2 regions of the Paenibacillus sp. FSL H7-0716 genome follow, and region 2 is predicted to be linked to the other one. Evidence: a T-box and tRNA genes for the amino acid it is inferred to sense, from the RefSeq annotation. Region 2 holds a T-box; the other holds one or more tRNA genes.
The links. A T-box is a leader RNA that pairs with one kind of tRNA and senses whether it is charged. The one in region 2 lies ahead of metG (methionine--tRNA ligase), so its partner is inferred to be a tRNA-Met.

Region 1: it encodes a tRNA-Met, which carries the amino acid that the T-box ahead of metG (methionine--tRNA ligase) is inferred to sense. The anticodon was not compared.

Annotation. Positions count from the first base shown of each region.
Region 1 is NZ_JBBODA010000017.1:7,278-15,407, forward strand. It holds gene MHH60_RS20145 (hypothetical protein) at 241-822, shown strand; gene MHH60_RS20150 (hypothetical protein) at 823-1,260, shown strand; gene MHH60_RS20155 (hypothetical protein) at 1,266-1,607, shown strand; gene MHH60_RS20160 (hypothetical protein) at 1,588-2,007, shown strand; gene MHH60_RS33325 (LPXTG cell wall anchor domain-containing protein) at 2,240-2,350, shown strand; gene MHH60_RS20165 (hypothetical protein) at 2,373-2,567, shown strand; gene MHH60_RS20170 (hypothetical protein) at 2,629-2,844, shown strand; gene MHH60_RS20175 (hypothetical protein) at 2,899-3,786, opposite strand; gene MHH60_RS20180 (hypothetical protein) at 4,053-4,250, shown strand; gene MHH60_RS20185 (helix-turn-helix domain-containing protein) at 4,243-4,530, shown strand; gene MHH60_RS20190 (YolD-like family protein) at 4,544-4,858, shown strand; gene MHH60_RS20195 (DUF3006 domain-containing protein) at 4,912-5,127, opposite strand; gene MHH60_RS20200 (MBL fold metallo-hydrolase) at 5,128-6,180, opposite strand; tRNA gene MHH60_RS20205 (tRNA-Met) at 6,376-6,441, shown strand; gene MHH60_RS20210 (sialidase family protein) at 6,880-8,097, opposite strand.
Region 2 is NZ_JBBODA010000002.1:268,787-276,916, forward strand. It holds gene MHH60_RS04125 (cytochrome c biogenesis CcdA family protein) at 1-713, opposite strand, end outside; gene splB (spore photoproduct lyase) at 1-3, shown strand, start outside; gene MHH60_RS04130 (metal ABC transporter permease) at 905-1,708, opposite strand; gene MHH60_RS04135 (metal ABC transporter ATP-binding protein) at 2,064-2,813, opposite strand; gene MHH60_RS04140 (metal ABC transporter solute-binding protein, Zn/Mn family) at 2,848-3,846, opposite strand; gene metG (methionine--tRNA ligase) at 4,051-6,063, opposite strand; T-box leader at 6,111-6,371, opposite strand; gene yidD (membrane protein insertion efficiency factor YidD) at 6,412-6,675, opposite strand; gene MHH60_RS04155 (Fur family transcriptional regulator) at 6,678-7,139, opposite strand; gene MHH60_RS04160 (copper amine oxidase N-terminal domain-containing protein) at 7,367-8,130, opposite strand, start outside.

The sequences.
Region 1 (8,130 bases), on a different contig from region 2:
TTAGTGGGCTTTTTTTGTATTCGTTTCGTTTGAGTGAGTTGTAGTGTATATTTTCTTATTACTTACTATTTTTTAAAAAAAGGAACAATGATCCTATACCGAAAAATTATACCTAGTTGATTCCTTTTAATCCCTAAGTATCAAATTAAAGTGTTGAAATAAAAAATATCCTAAAAAAAGAGGGATTATTGTATCAGAATAGAATAATACTATAACTTACATAATGGGGAGAATAAATAGATGGCTCATGAAAAAATACAAGTGGATTTTAAACAAATACTAGAAGAATTATCGAAACCAAGGAAGTTTAGTATGCTCGAAAAGATAACTGAAGTATTTCTTTTAGATAAGAATGTTCCTAATTACATGGATTTCATTATGCGGTTGTTCGGGCCAGAAGTTGGACAAGGCTTATTTGTCTACATTTCATCTGAAAAAAATGTAGATAGTGTTCCAGATAAGAATTTAAGAGAAGCATTGGCTAAGATTAATACATATAAGAATTTTTATGGGGATTCTCTACGACAAACATATGCAAAAATGGGTAGACCATTTATGATTGGTGCATTTCATTTTACAAGAGAACTATCTGAGCAGGTTGCGGTTGTAACTTTGAGAAGGAATGACAATGTTGAATTCTCAGGCCAATTAGATTTCAATACTTCTGTGATGCTAACACAACAACTGGTTGATCTAATGGGTCAAATGTATAAATCGCAAAAAGAACAAATAGAATTAGATAATATCATCAAATTAATGAATGAACTTGCCCAGTTTGTAGAAACTGTGCTTGAAAATCAACAAGATGTGAGTGAGGAATAAATGGCTCCAGCATATCTAACTACTATTAATGTTTTTATCGGTGCAGCACTTTCAGTAGTAACTACCTTTATATTTTTAAGAGCAGAAAATATGAAACAGATCATGACTAGAAAACATGAGTTTTCTGTAAAAGAATTAGGTGAAAAGATATTTTCCCCTTTGTTGATTGAATTAGTGAGACATGAAACGAAAAAAAAATTAGGAAGACATCATACATTTCCAGTTCAAACAATAATCGATACTATCTCAATTAATCAGTACCTATTAATTTTTGCGAATGATAATGTTAGAAATATTATAAATAATATATATGAATTTGGTACATCTACGAGTAGTGATAATGGTAATACCATCAAAACTCAAGATGAACTTATAATTGAAGAACTTTGTTTGTTACGTGAAGAGTTAAATAGTATTTATTCCAAATACCGGATGTGAATAATTTGAGCGATTCAGAGAAAAATAAACAAATTGCTGAAACAGCGATGCAATTAAAAGCATTAATGGGAAAATTAGATTATGCGGCAATGGCTCAAGCCCTAAGTCATTCCCACCAATTAAAAAAAGAAGTTGAAAGGAAAAACATCGGAACAAGTGAAGAAGATCCTGAGAGTTGGACGGTAGAAATTTTAAATGGGGAAATAGGCCAAATGGAGCAACTTATTCGTACCCGTGCATATGATAATGTTGAAGGTAGAGCATACTTTATGTCATACTATACAAAAGTACTTGAAATCACGAAATATAATGAGGGGGAGGACGACAATGAAACGCTTGATTGCTGATGTAGTGCCTAATAAATTTTATGATTTTAATTTTGAGACGTTTAAAAATAAAATCAGTCCTCTCCCTCTGATTAGGAACGTATATGGATACCTTGTCAAAACTAATAATTTTATGATTTTCTTAGGTGATAATGGTGGTTTAAAGGTTGGTATTGAATATGAGAATGACAATGATTTGCTTTATAAGTTTGAAATGGCTTTAACAACTTTAAAACTAATAAATAAATTTTATGAGGATAATTACAAAGAAAATATAATAAAGAATTTCTTAATTAGTTGGCCAGTAGACGGAACAGCTTCTATGAATGAATTGAATTGGAGTTTTGGAGATTTTACGTATAAAGAACATCAGGTGCCTTCATCTTATGGTGGCAATTACAGTCAACTCTTATTAATATGACATTAGAATCTAAATCATTGTAGACTTCTTAGCAGAAAAATAACAACTATACAGTGTTGTGTATGTAAATAGTATTGAGTCAACGGAAGCACTCAGCCCTGCCAGTAATGGTGGGGTATTTTTATGCATTCAGGCAAATTTTCCTAACCAGTGATATAGAGTGAATATACATAATATTCCAAATGAATTAATCTACTATTATGAATAATGAAAATTATCAGTATAGAGATACATACTTTTCTGTGGGGAATCTAGCAATATATGGATCGCCATACTTGGCTTAATGCTACTGGGATTTGTTTTGTTTTATTTGATTAAGAAGTATATAAAGCAGAGAAAATGAGGTCAGGTATTGGGGTGCTGTAATGAAGAAAATCTTTAAAGAATTTGGTGTCCATTTTTGTGCAGCATCTACTCTTCTAGGTATTTCTTTATTGTTCAATAATTATGATGTTGCGGATGAGGAACAACTATCTTTGCTGGTTGTAATGATGTGTGGAGCGCTCATATCTATTGGTGGATATAACTATTTGAAAAACAGAAAAGACATAGTGATATAATCGTGGGAGTTGTTGTTTTAGGAATAGCGCTGTTTACCCTCTCTTTTTAGGAGTGATCGTATTGAGTAATGTATACAAAGTCTTGAAGACGGATGCAGAATTTCTATCAGCTGCCTTAAAACAGTCTCAAGTGGATATACTTGAACGTTGTGGTGATTTGGCTGGCTGTGTAATTGATTGTGAGGGTCCAGTACAAAAATGGAGCCCAGTCAGTGTTAAGGTTGCTGATGCTTATTACATGAGAAATGAATTTGAATTTAGAATGGTTTTGGCATAAGCGTGTATAACAAATACCCCGTCAACCTTAATTGGTCAGCGGGGTTATTTTTGTTTATTGAATTGTGTACTCACTTACTTCAAATGTAAGTATTTTATCGAAGACAACATAATCTTTACGTTTGTTGAATGGGCCTTTGTTATTTGAGTGTTTATCAATAGCATATAATCCAGGTCCTCTACCGGCATCACGGGAGTCATACCATTTCAAGAATGCATCTACTTCTGCAATTGGTAGGTCGTATTCTTTTTCTGTTCCATTCACCAGAGTGATGGTAAGAATAGCTCGATCCCCTGATGGCTGCTCTGGAGTTGCTGTAGGTTTAGGCGTCACTGTTGGTGTAGCCGTTGGGCTAGGAGTACTTGTAGGCACTGGAGTAGCCGTTGGTGTCACGGTTGGGCTAGGAGTACTTGTAGGCACTGGAGTAGCCGTTGGTGTCACGGTTGGGCTAGGAGTACTTGTAGGTACTGGAGTAGCCGTTGGTGTTGGTGTCGAAGCGACGCCAAAAACATCAAATTCATATAAATAAAGTGAATCACCAAATGCACTTGAAATAGATACTGTTTTTACGCCAGGAATAGGCGTGATACTAACCTTAACTCCTTTATAAGATGAATGTGGCTCATATACATTAGATATAATTTTCCCAGCACTATCGTAAAATCTAATTTCTAAACGGTTAAAATCACTTGCATGGAATTGGTAAGCATTTATAGTTGTTTCTTCAGAAAATTGATATGTAAAAGCTCGGTTCTTTAAATATGAGTATAAATTTTCATTAGTAGATAAATCGTTATCAGTCAACTTCGAAGTGGTGGTATTACTTGCTGCCTCAGTCATTAATTTTCCATCAAGAAGCCCTTCGGGATATGCATGAACTCCAGAAATAGGCATAACAGCAAAAATAAACATAAGCATGAAGACTATCTTTATTTTTTTCATTAGTTACACTCCTTGTTATTTATGTATTGTTCTTAGTGCATAATTTATATACTAATCATTAAATCCCACCTTTTCTTTGATTAACTTCTGAATTTTATCTTTAAAGGGGAATTATGTCTAAACATAATTGACTATATATGTAATAAAAAGATCTAAAAAGATTAAAATATTTTTTATTCCAATTAGTGAATAGGTTTCTTGTTGTTTTAAGAACAAATGTTCGAATATAATACAAACAAGTGTTCTTACTTTTTGGAGGCGATCACATGAATATGAGGGTTGGTCAAACCGTTGAGATTATATGCCAGGACAAAATGGAAAAGATTACGCAACGCAAGATCGAGGTCCGTGGTATTCGTGACGGCCGTATCCGTGCCACATGCCTGACCACCAATTCGCCCCGTGTATTCCTAGAATCCAGTACCCTGTCATGGCAATCTGTGAAGGAACAGCGTCATGCTTAGCGATACGGCCCGCAAGCTGCTGATGATTATGCGGCATTGCTCGGTGCATCATGGATACATGCCTACGCTAGAGGTACTGGAGACAAAGAGTGGGCGAATACCAGAAAAGATCCAGGTCGGGCTGCAGGAATTGGCAGAGAACAACTACATTCTGTGGGAATTTGGGAAACCACCTGAGAGTGCAGTTGTCGTTGAGGGATGGGAGCGAAAAGAGGATCGACCAGCATATGTTTCATGGGGCATTGACGGTGGCCATATAGATTACTGGACAGATTACTAGGAGGGCAGACATCATGGTTAAGAAACTGGAGAGTATTTGGGATTGCAGTAGGATGATGTTACCGGAGCATAAGGTTCGCATTATCAGTGATGAGCGAGGTCAGCAGTGGAGGGACCGTAAAAAGCCGGTGCTTGATGCGCAGGAGTGGGAATTGATTGATCAAGTACTCACTTACTCGAAACGGTATCGAGAGCAGATAACAATCACTCAGTTTGGGCCGGTTCGAGATATCAAGATACGGGGGATTGTGATGGCCATAGACAAGCAGCTACACGGATCAAACTGCAAACGGATGATGACTATGATTGGATTAAGATTGACGATGTGATTCAGGTGACTACATAAAAAAATGCCCCTGAAGCGTTCACCGGGGCATAACTATTATTCCTCGAATAACTCATCCATTAAACTATCGATTTCTTCTTTCCGCGAGGCTGTAGCCTCAGTATCAATGATGATCTTGCCTTCCTCGAAAATAAGCGTGTCTCCAGACTTAACCTCCGCCGGTAGTTCTGATCTAAGAACATCTTCGGTTTTACCATCAAATTCAATGACGGCATACTCACCTTCAAAGCGGTCAATGATTCCTTTATGCATTTACTTAGCCCCCTTAGTCGATGTAAAAGTGATTTTATTTCCATCACTTATTGCAGTAATTGTACCTTTTTGGTCAGTTCGTAACACTGAAGTATTCGCATTTTTTAACCTTGTAAGAATCCCGGAATCTGGATGCCCATAATTGTTCTTACCGACGCTTATTACTGCATACTGTGGTTTAACGGCGTCGAGGAATGCTTTACTGGTTGAACTATTGGAGCCGTGATGTCCGACTTTTAATACATCAGCTTTTAAATTCATGCCATCGGCTAACATATCGTTCTCAGAAGCCTTTTCAGCATCGCCGGTAAAGAGGAAGGACTTGTTCTTATAAGTGACCTTTAAGACAGCACTCCAGTCGTTAAGATTATCCCCATACGTTCTAATAGGAGCCAGGAACTTCGCCTCAACACCAGTTAAAGGAATGGTAACGCCTTTAGTCACTGCTTTGATGGTACGGCCCTCATTCTTCACAGCAGTCAAAAAATCTTTGTATGTTTCAGTGGTATGTGATACCTTTGGTGCGTAGACCGATTTAACATCCAGCGCTTTCAGAACATCATCTAGCCCACCAATGTGATCTGCGTCAGGATGAGTAGCAACCAGGGCATCAAGTGTCTTTACACCAAGGGCGTTCAGGTACTTTACTACATTCTTACCCTGATCGTTATTACCTCCGTCAATGAGGACATATTGATTATTCGGAGTCCGGATTAAGGTAGAGTCACCTTGTCCAACATCGAAAAAGTAGACCTGAAGAGTACCAATGTTCTGTTTCTTTGGTAAAAGCAAAGTTGGAGCTGGTGTAGTAGTAGGCTTTGCTGTTGGTTTCGCGGTAGGTTTAACAGCTGGTTTAGCAGTGGCAGCCGGTTTTGAATTTGAACTTCCACCATTGTGATAATGGTATTCTCCGTTTTCCAGCCCCCACTTTGCGCAATTTGTGCGGCAATAATGACCGCCATTTGCATCTGTACGTCCTGGATGTGCCTCAGCAAGTACAGGCATCAATAATAAAACAAGTGACATGAAGATTGGAACGATGATTCTTCTCATAAAAAATAAATACCCCCAATGTATGATTCTGGGAGTATTCTATCAGTTATAGGTAATTTTTTCTAGAGAACATAACGAAAACTTGCTAACGAATTTGTAAACGAAGTATCTGATATAGAGTTAAATCCATGAATAGAAAAACCTCTATAATAGAAGAAAAAGATACACAGTTAAGCTTATTTTAACCTTTCCCCAAGCTCAGTTGGTTAGAGCGGTCGGCTCATAACCGATTGGTCGGGGGTTCGAGTCCCTCAGGGCCCACTTAGAGAAAACCCTTACTTTGTAAGGGTTTTTTGCTATCTATAGGCTCCCTTGTAAGTAGAAGTGGAAGAGTTGGAAAAGCTGCAAAATTGGAAATGGTCACATTTTGGTCACGGCGCTGTTTGATCCTTTGGTTTTATCACGGATCATCTGGAAAACGGTAAAAAGTATGTATTCTGTGGAACTGCCCTACTCTTGTAGAGGAAGGGGAGTCATTACATACAAACCATTAAGAAGCAGTACCATACGCCGTAGATTTTTGATTGGACTGAAAGCATGTCTGACACACTGGAATTTGATGATTTCTTTAAACAGGTTAATGCTGAATTTTGATAACAAGCAATAAAGGATGCCGCATATTCGCTCGGCATCCTTTATTGAAGATGGATATACTAACTTAACATCCTTTTAATTAAACATCAGAAGTTGATTAATAGCTTATTGATTATCACCGAACCAGATGTTCTCTGTACCGGTCCGCGTGTCTGTCCATACGTTCACTAGCCGGCCTGTTTGGGGGACGATGGCATTACCGATGTAGTCCCCAATTAGGGGGATACCGGTGACGTCAAAGGAAGTTGTTGTTATCCGGGTGTTTGTATACGTCATACCGCCATCTCTAGATGTTGCTAGATAAACATCAAGGTTGAGGGGATTGACTCGATTAGTGTAATAGGTAACGAATATTGCACCATCCGCAGGGGAAACGGTGATGGCTGGGAAAAAGTTTTGGGAGCCCACCGGACTACCTGTAATGGATATTGGTGACCCCCAATCCACGCCAAAATTAGTGGAGGTAGCAAGAAAAATATCAGAATAACCTTCTCGAAAATCTTGCCATACAGCATAGACATTCCCTCGCGTCGTCGGTGCATTAGAAATATCTGCTGCGAGGGAAGGGTATGTCAGACATCTAAATGTATATCCTGGCAATGGATCTGGTGGGACTACAACGCTCGCGACCATGGTTTCAGGAGTAAAAGTGACCCCACCGTCTGAGGATGTGCGAATTTTAAGATCAGTATTACCGGGAGGCTGATTGATCCATCCCACGATAACAATCCCATTTAATGTAATTGCTATACCGGGGAATTCTTCGAATTCTTCGACCGAAGACAGCAGGGAGGGACTGGAATAGGTATTACCGTTATCTAGGGAACGATTGAAAAATATCGTATTTCCCGGTATGAATTGTGTGTTGTAATCATGCGTATAACCTGTATATACATTTCCAAAAAAGGGACTTGATCCAGCTTTGTCGGTGACAACGACCACCTGGTCATCATTCACAAACTGTCCAAACCCTTGATTCACGATGATTGGCGGTCCGAATGAAGAGGCATTGTCGGCAGAGGTATAGGAAACGATCGATCCGCTGAGACCGTCTGAATCGAAGGCGTGAGCCAATACGACGAACGTATTCGGAAAAATATAATCAATATGTGGTGCTTCGATGCCTGTAAATCCCGCAGGTAACGGTAATAACGTTGTTGTCCAAGTGCTACCTGCGTCAATAGATTTGTATAACCCAATATTGGGAGGGCCTGATCGAAGATCTACAGCTACGGTGACCATAACGGACGGGTTAAGCCAGTTTACCGCGATGGTGGGCTCGAATTGAGTGCTTGCGCTCGGCGAAATTTGAATATTAACCATGCGAAGCTCCTTTCGTCATAGATTTTTCGGTAC
Region 2 (8,130 bases):
TAAAAAATCAGCCAATCCGGTGTTATTCCTTGTAGCCACACTGTGATCCGGAACATTTGATCCGTGAACAGCAAAACACCCATAAATACCATAAGGACGCCGCCAATCTTCATCAGCAGATTCGAATACTTGAGGATACGCTTCACTCCGCCTAGGAAAAAGGCTAAAAGAAAAAATGGCAAAGCAAATCCGATGCTATACGCGGTAATCAATGTAAACCAAGTGCCCGGGTCGCTTGCCGAAAGAGCAATAATTGCCGTCAAAATCGGTCCGATACAGGGTGACCAACCCGCAGAAAAACCAATCCCGAAAATAAAGGAGCCCACATAACCCGCCGGTTTCCATTTTAAATCAAGCTTCCGTTCGCGAAGTAGAAACTGGGGCTGAAAAATCCCAAGCAAAAATAAACCCATTACAATAATTAGAATCGCCGACAATTGCCGGATCAGATCACGCTGGCCATTAAAAAATTGCCCGAATAACCCAGCTCCAAAACCAAGTGTGTAAAAAACTGCAGAAAAACCTAATATAAATGCCAATGTATGAGTCAGAGTGCGTACACGAACCTCTTTAGAGTTGCTGCCTGATTTTAATTGTTGAACAGATAACCCGGTAATGTACGATAAATAAGAGGGGTACAGCGGTAAACAGCATGGCGATATAAACGATGCCACCCCTGCGGCTAAAGCAATTCCTGCATTGATATTAGACAAAATAGCGGCTCTCCTTCCGGCATTCGAGTCACTTCATGGAGCTGTTTATGGCTCCTTTTTTTAATATAAGAAAGGATAAATTCATCATCATTGCTTTTCTTATATTTCTCGCCTAAACGCTTATCGTCCTTACAAGGACACCGAAGGCGTTTATGCTTGCCTAATGCGATACCGATTACTTAATTCGCTGTTTATGCTGGCAATCCCTTTTTACCGATCAAGGTTAATACCAATAATGATATGAGCAAAAGCACAATAGTTGCACCGGGAGCCAAATTCCAGACGCCAGCTACCACTAGTCCACCTACAACGGCAATCTCCGAAATAATAACCGCCAGGATGACCGAGGATTTAAAGCTACGGGATAGCAATAAGCTGATTGCAACCGGAATAGTCAACAAAGCAGATACCAACAGCGAGCCTACGATCTTGATGGCTGTGCTAATCACAAGTGCTGTCAGAATGGTGATCAGCATGTTAAGCAGTTTCACCGGAAGCCCGCTTACACTTGCTGCATCCTCTTCAAAGCTAAGCAAAAAGAACTCTTTAAAGAACATCGAAACTACCACTACAACAGCTATAGTCACTATGCCTACCACGATCAAATCGGTATTATCGAGTGTATAAATGCTGCCGAACAAATAACTCATTACGTCAGCATTATACCCTTTTCCTAAGGTGAAAAATAGTGAAGCCAACGCCACTCCGCCCGACATTATAATGGCAATCGACAGCTCCGCATAACTCTTATAAGCCTTGCGAAGCTTTTCAATCGCGAAGGACGCTACCACTGCAAAGATAAGGCCTGCGCCCAGCGGATAAAATCCTGTTAGAAAACCGAGTGCCACCCCCGCTATAGTAACATGAGCCAGCGTATCTCCGATCATGGATAATCGTCTAAGCACAAGAAAAACGCCTATAAGCGGCGCTGTTATACCAATCAGCAGTCCGCCCGCAAGCGCCCGCTGAAAAAAATCGCTAAATAGTATTTCCAACTTAAACTCTCCTTCATACAAAACTCAAACCATATTAAAGCCTTTTTCAAACCATTTCCAAACCATTTTCAAACCTTTATCGATCCCTCCCAAACCCTCCCTTCCAAGGGAGGGCCCCAAGGGCTCTGCCCTCTGGACACCCGTTAAGTGCAACTAGCGTAGGAGTTAGTATTACTGAACATAGATAGGTCGGGGAAAGATCGCTTTCGTCCCTAAAGGGACACGCTTGCAGACTGGCGGTGCCTAGATACGAAAAAGATTAAGACAACTAGGATTGAGTCCCCGACTTCCGCACTCGCACACTATGTATAGCTCTAATCGCAGAAAAAGCTGCGATTCAGAGTTTAATTATGACTTAAGAGAGCGTGTGCTGCAGGTTCTCTTCTGTGCAATTCTGGAGATCATGTGAGTGGCGGGAGTAAAAGTTGATTTTACCATTTGTCTGCACGGGCTCATGACCTAAATAATTTTTGATCATGTCGATATCATGTGACACCATCAGGAAGGTCATATGATGATGAGCATGCATATGGGTAATTAATTCAAAGAATCCCGCTTGTGATTCGGCATCAATACCCACGGTAGGTTCGTCCAAAATCAGCAGGTCAGGATGGTTAATCAGCGCCCGAGCCAGAAAAACACGCTGCTGCTGACCGCCTGACAGCTGGCCTACTCTTTTCTCCGCAATATCTTGTATCCGCATGACTTCAAGTGCATCCTCACATTGACGATGCTGAGCCTTAGATACTCTGCGAATCAGATTCTTGTTATTATATAGACCTGACAGAACTACTTCACGCACCGTTGCTGGAAACAACGGGTTGAAGGCATTTTTTTGCGGAACATATCCGATCCGTTCCCAGTCTTTAAACTTGCGGACAGGCGTTCCGAATAATTTAATTTCACCACTGCTCGCTGGAAGCAAGCCGACGATCATTTTCATCAATGTTGTTTTACCAGCACCATTAGAACCAATGATACCAAGGAAATCTCGTTCTCTTACACTATAGTTAAGATTCGATATCACCTTCTGTTCCCCATATGAAAAAGAAAGATCCTGTATATCGATGATATGCTGATGGCAGTCCAAGGATACCGATTGCATGCTTAAGTACCGCCTTTCCCTTATACTTTCCTTATTATTGTAAGGCCATAATCAGATTTTGCAAATTTTTCTCCATCAGAGTGAAGTAATTATCGCCGTTCTTCTCTTGCTCCGCAGTAAGTCCCTCTACCGGATTAAGCACCATAGTGGAAACGCCCGCTTCGGCTGCCAGAGTCTTAGCCAGTTTATCGGAGACAAGCTCTTCAAAAAAGATATACTTAATACCTTCATCTTTTACCATTTTCGCAAGCTTCACTAAATCCTGTCCGCGCGGCTCGGCGTCTGGCGAAAGTCCCATAATCGCATGCTGATCCAATCCATAATCACGGGCAAGGTAAGAAAAAGCCTGATGTGATACTACGATCTTATGGTTGGGCAGCTTAGCAAGCTCCGCTTTGAATTTACTGTCTAACGCCTGCAAACGTTCCGAAAGGTTATTGTAACGCTCTTCATAACCTTCTTTATGCTCAGGATCCACGGACTGAAGGCTTTCTTTAATATTCTGAGCCATAGTAATGGCTGATTTTGGACTTACCCAAGTATGCGGGTCCGTATGCAGGCTGTCTCCTGAGGCATTACTGTTATGATCCGTATCCTCATTTTGATGAGACTCTTCCTCACTTGCCCCATGATCATGCCCGTCATCTTCATCGGTCATGATATAATCAATACCTTGGCTTACTTCAACCGCCTTAACTTTACTGCTGCTATCAAGGCCTTTTAAAAAGTTAGGAACCCAACCTTCTAAGCCTGCACCGTTATATAGAAATAGCTGTGCCTTAGAAGTGTTAATAATGTCCTGACTGCGCGGTGTCCAATCATGTGGCTCCACACCCACTGGAAGCAGGTTAATAGCATTGATATCTTCCCCGCCAATCTCCTTAGCAAACTCGTAAATAGGATAAAAGGTTGTAACTACATTTACTTTCCCTTCAACTATACTTCCACTGCTCTTAGGTCCGCATGCACTTAGTGTAAATACCAGTACCAGTGCAAGGACGAGCAAACTTATACGCGATTTCATTGCCGCCATTATATTGATCTACCCCTCAAATCGTAAATTTTACTATTAGTAGTATAATAGTAATCGTTACGATAAGTCAACAAAGAAACCTAACTCAGAAGAAAGGACGATATCCTCCTTTATAAAAAGGAATGCTCCCACAACCAACCCGGCTGAAGGAGCATTCCCTTGTTCAAGCAAATCTCATTAAAAAATTTCTACAACAGTATTGTCTTATTTCACTACTGCTCCGTTTGGCATGCTGTCCGGCACGGTAGCGATCGTTAGCTGGTCACCTTTAGAAGCCGCCAAAATCATCCCTTGGGACAACTCCCCACGCAGCTTCACCGGCTTAAGGTTTACGATACAGATCACTTTACGTCCCACCAGCTCTTCCGGTGTATAGAATTTCGCGATACCAGAAACCACTTGCCGTTGTTCATAACCCAGATCCAGTTGCAGCTTCAGCAGCTTGTCAGCTTTTTTCACTGGCTCTGCAGCAATAACCTGAGCTACCCGCAGCTCTGCTTTAGCGAAATCGTCAATGCCGATTTCCTCTTTATGCTCTTCCACTGGCTCGGAGTCCGCTGCAGCAGGAGCAGCCGCTTCCGCCACTTCAGCAGCCGCTTTGCCAGCGCCCATAGCCTCAGCAATATAAGCTACCTCTTGCTCCACATCCAGACGTGGGAAGATTGGATTGCCTTTCACCAGCTTTGTTCCTGCCGGAATCAGGCCAAAGGTCTTACCGCTATCCCAAGTCGTTAACTCACCAGGCTGAATACCCAGCTGTTCCCAGATCTTCGCTGGTGTTTGTGTCAAGAACGGCTGCAGCAGGATTGAAGCGGTACGCAGACCTTCCACCAGATGTCTCATCACAGAAGCCAACTCGGCAGTTCTATTCTCATCTTTGGCAAGTACCCAAGGTTGTGTCTCATCGATATATTTGTTGGTGCGGCTAATGAATATTCCGATAGCTGTCAGCGCCACGGAAAACTCCATTTTTTCCATAGCTTCTTCTACTTTGGCATAAGTATTCTCAGCCGCAGCTTGAAGCTCACCATCAAATGCTGTTACATTCCCGTCATATGCCGGAATCTCGCCTGCAAAATACTTTTCAACCATAGCCCCTGTACGGTTCAACAGGTTACCAAGGTCGTTGGCAAGGTCATAGTTAACCCGGTCTACAAAGCTTTCCGGTGTGAACGTGCCATCCGAACCAAACGGTACTTCGCGCAGCAGGTAATAACGTAATGCATCCAAGCCATAACGATCAATCAGTGTCACAGGATCAACTACGTTACCTTTAGATTTCGACATTTTTCCATCTTTCATGAGCAACCAGCCATGGGCAAATACCTTTTTCGGAAGGGGTTCACCAAGCGCCATCAGAATGATCGGCCAGTAAATCGTATGGAAACGAACAATTTCTTTGCCGACGATGTGTACATCCGCAGGCCAGAACTTGTCATACAAGCTGCGGTCCTCGGAACCATAACCCAGAGCAGTAATATAGTTAGTCAAAGCATCAATCCACACGTACACGACATGCTTCTCGTCGCCCTTAACTTTTACGCCCCAATCAAAGGTTGTGCGGGAAACTGCAAGGTCTTCCAGTCCGGGTTTGATGAAATTGTTAATCATTTCGTTCTTACGGGATTCCGGCAAAATAAACTCAGGATTCTCCTCGTAAAATTGCAGCAAACGATCCGCATATTTACTCATCCGGAAGAAATAACTTGCTTCCTTCACCAGCTCAACCGGGTGACCGCTATCTGGGCTTTTTGCACCAGTAATCACGCCGTTGTCATCACGCACAATATCAACTAATTGCGTTTCTGTGTAAAAGGTTTCATCTGGGATACTATACCAGCCCTCATATTCACCTTTATAGATATCTCCTTGCTGCAGCAACCGATCAAAAATATCCTGTACCACTTTTTTATGACGCTCTTCCGTAGTACGAATGAAGTCATCGTTCGAAATGTCCAGCTTGCGCCATAGCTCCTTAATACCAACAACAATGTCGTCTACGAACTGCTGAGGGGTCTTTCCTGCTTCCTCTGCCTTCCGCTCAATCTTTTGTCCATGTTCGTCTGTACCGGTTAGATAACGCACTTCGTAGCCGCGCAGACGTTTGTAACGGGCCATTGCGTCTCCTGCCACGGTTGAATAAGCATGTCCGATATGTAGCTTGTCACTCGGATAATAAATTGGTGTCGTTAGGTAAAACGTTTTTTTCTCACTCATTCAGTAATCATCCTTTCTTATTAAAAAACAAAAAACTCCCGCCCCCATAATGGGGCGAGAGTATAACTCACGCGATACCACCCAAATTTCCTGTCCCTTCACAGAGCACAGGCTTCGCCAGTTCCCTCCCGGGAACTGTCCATTAACGCTGGAACACGCTGTTATCTTACGTGAACCTCAATTGCAGTTCCCGCTCGAACACAGTTCCTCCCGGACCATATTCAATCTAACGTTCCATACCGGATTTCAGCACATTCCGGCTCTCTGTAATGGACGTAACGATTTACTTATCCGTTCTTCGGAATTCATACTATTACTTGTGAATATACCCAAAGGTAAGGCCCCATGTCAAGTCGCAGGGGCAGAATCCTTCTCAGCAGATTCATCTTGAAGAGGCGGCACAGGATCAAGTCCTCCAGGATGAAAGGGATGACATCTGGCAATCCGCTTAGCTGCAAGCCATGAGCCTTTCAGTGGACCATGGACTTCAATGGCTTCCAGGGCATAGGCAGAGCAGGTTGGATAGAAGCGGCAGGTTGCAGGTTTAATAGGGGAAATGTACCTGCGGTACACCCGAATAGGCGCCTGAATCGTTCTGCGTAGGGTCACCATTTCTAAAGTCCCTTTTGTTTATCTGATGCTGCAACTAATTCTTCTTCCCGGTTCTCTTCACATTCTTTGCAATAACCGAACACCTCAAATTTATGCTTGACTACCCGGAATTGATCGGGTGTATCCGTTAAATTCATCGGGCAGAAATTAATCGGGTAGGTCTTTTGGCATTGAAGGCAGATCATATGATGGTGATGATCCTGATGATTGCAGCTTCCCTTGAACTTCACTCCGTCTTCAAAGACAATCTGTTCAAGCACACCAAGCTCTTCCATTACACGAAGATTGCGGTACACCGTATCAAAGCTAAGTCCGCTATACTTGCGGCCCATATGCTCATATACATCCTTCGCTGACAAATATCCCTTATTCTCGCCGAATAACTGGGCAAGCGTTTTGCGTTGGTCGGTGATTCGCAGTCCTTGCCCCGACATGACTTCTAATATTTGTTCTGTCGACAGCATACGCTCATCTCCCATAAGATCAGTTCATTTATATTTTCACTCTCTTAATAATGCCCCAAAATAAATGCCCCGTCAATGAAGCACCATGAAGCCCCCCTACGCAACCTCTGAATTATTATATTTAAACAAAAGCCCGGCTGCGTATTCCTTTACGGAATATTCAGCCGGGCTTTTGTTGTAGTTAATTCCCCAATAGAGCTTATAGGGATTAGGTATATTTCTATTTGTTATTTCTTTGCTGGAAGTGGAGTGATGAGGAAATTGACCGGCAAGTTACTGCCTGAGGCTGCTGTGAACAAAATCTCCACAGAACCGCCATACTCACCACTACGATAAACCACACTGTTCATGTCAGCATTCGAGAGACTTCCCACGCTTGGCATATGCACGATTTGGTTATTAACCATAACCGGCCCCATATAGTTACCGCCACGTGGATTAAACGTAATCAATGAGTTTGGTGCAACATTTTCGAATCTGATCTTGTATAATACCCCGAAATTACCGGCATTGGATGCTTCCGTACCTGCCATTGGGTCCACGCCAGCCAGGTTCTTATCACTGGAATTATCGCCTAGCAGAAGTTTTGCAGGAGTTTTTCCTACCTCATCAGTAACCGTGATAATACGAGTAGAATCTTCGTAAGTTCCCCGATTATGCACTCCGTCTCGATCCAGAACTGGAAGTGTTGGAAGTGTAGTCAGTGGATCTTTATTCGCATCAATCAACATGACGTTATAATCGATTGGATAATCACTAAATAAGTCCGCTTGAAGTGAAACAATTTCACTTGGTTTCATAGCAATTTGGTTTAGATCCGTCAGAATTGAGACACTTTCCCCTGGTTGCAGAACAATCGTTTTATAATGCTCATTTGTAAGCATAGATTTCCAATAACGTTCTACAGACATTTTACCAGTACCTTCAGGATATGTGCTTGGGCCTGCAAAGCCCACATATTCGGTTGTAAGCGTCGTTGGGTACAGATTGT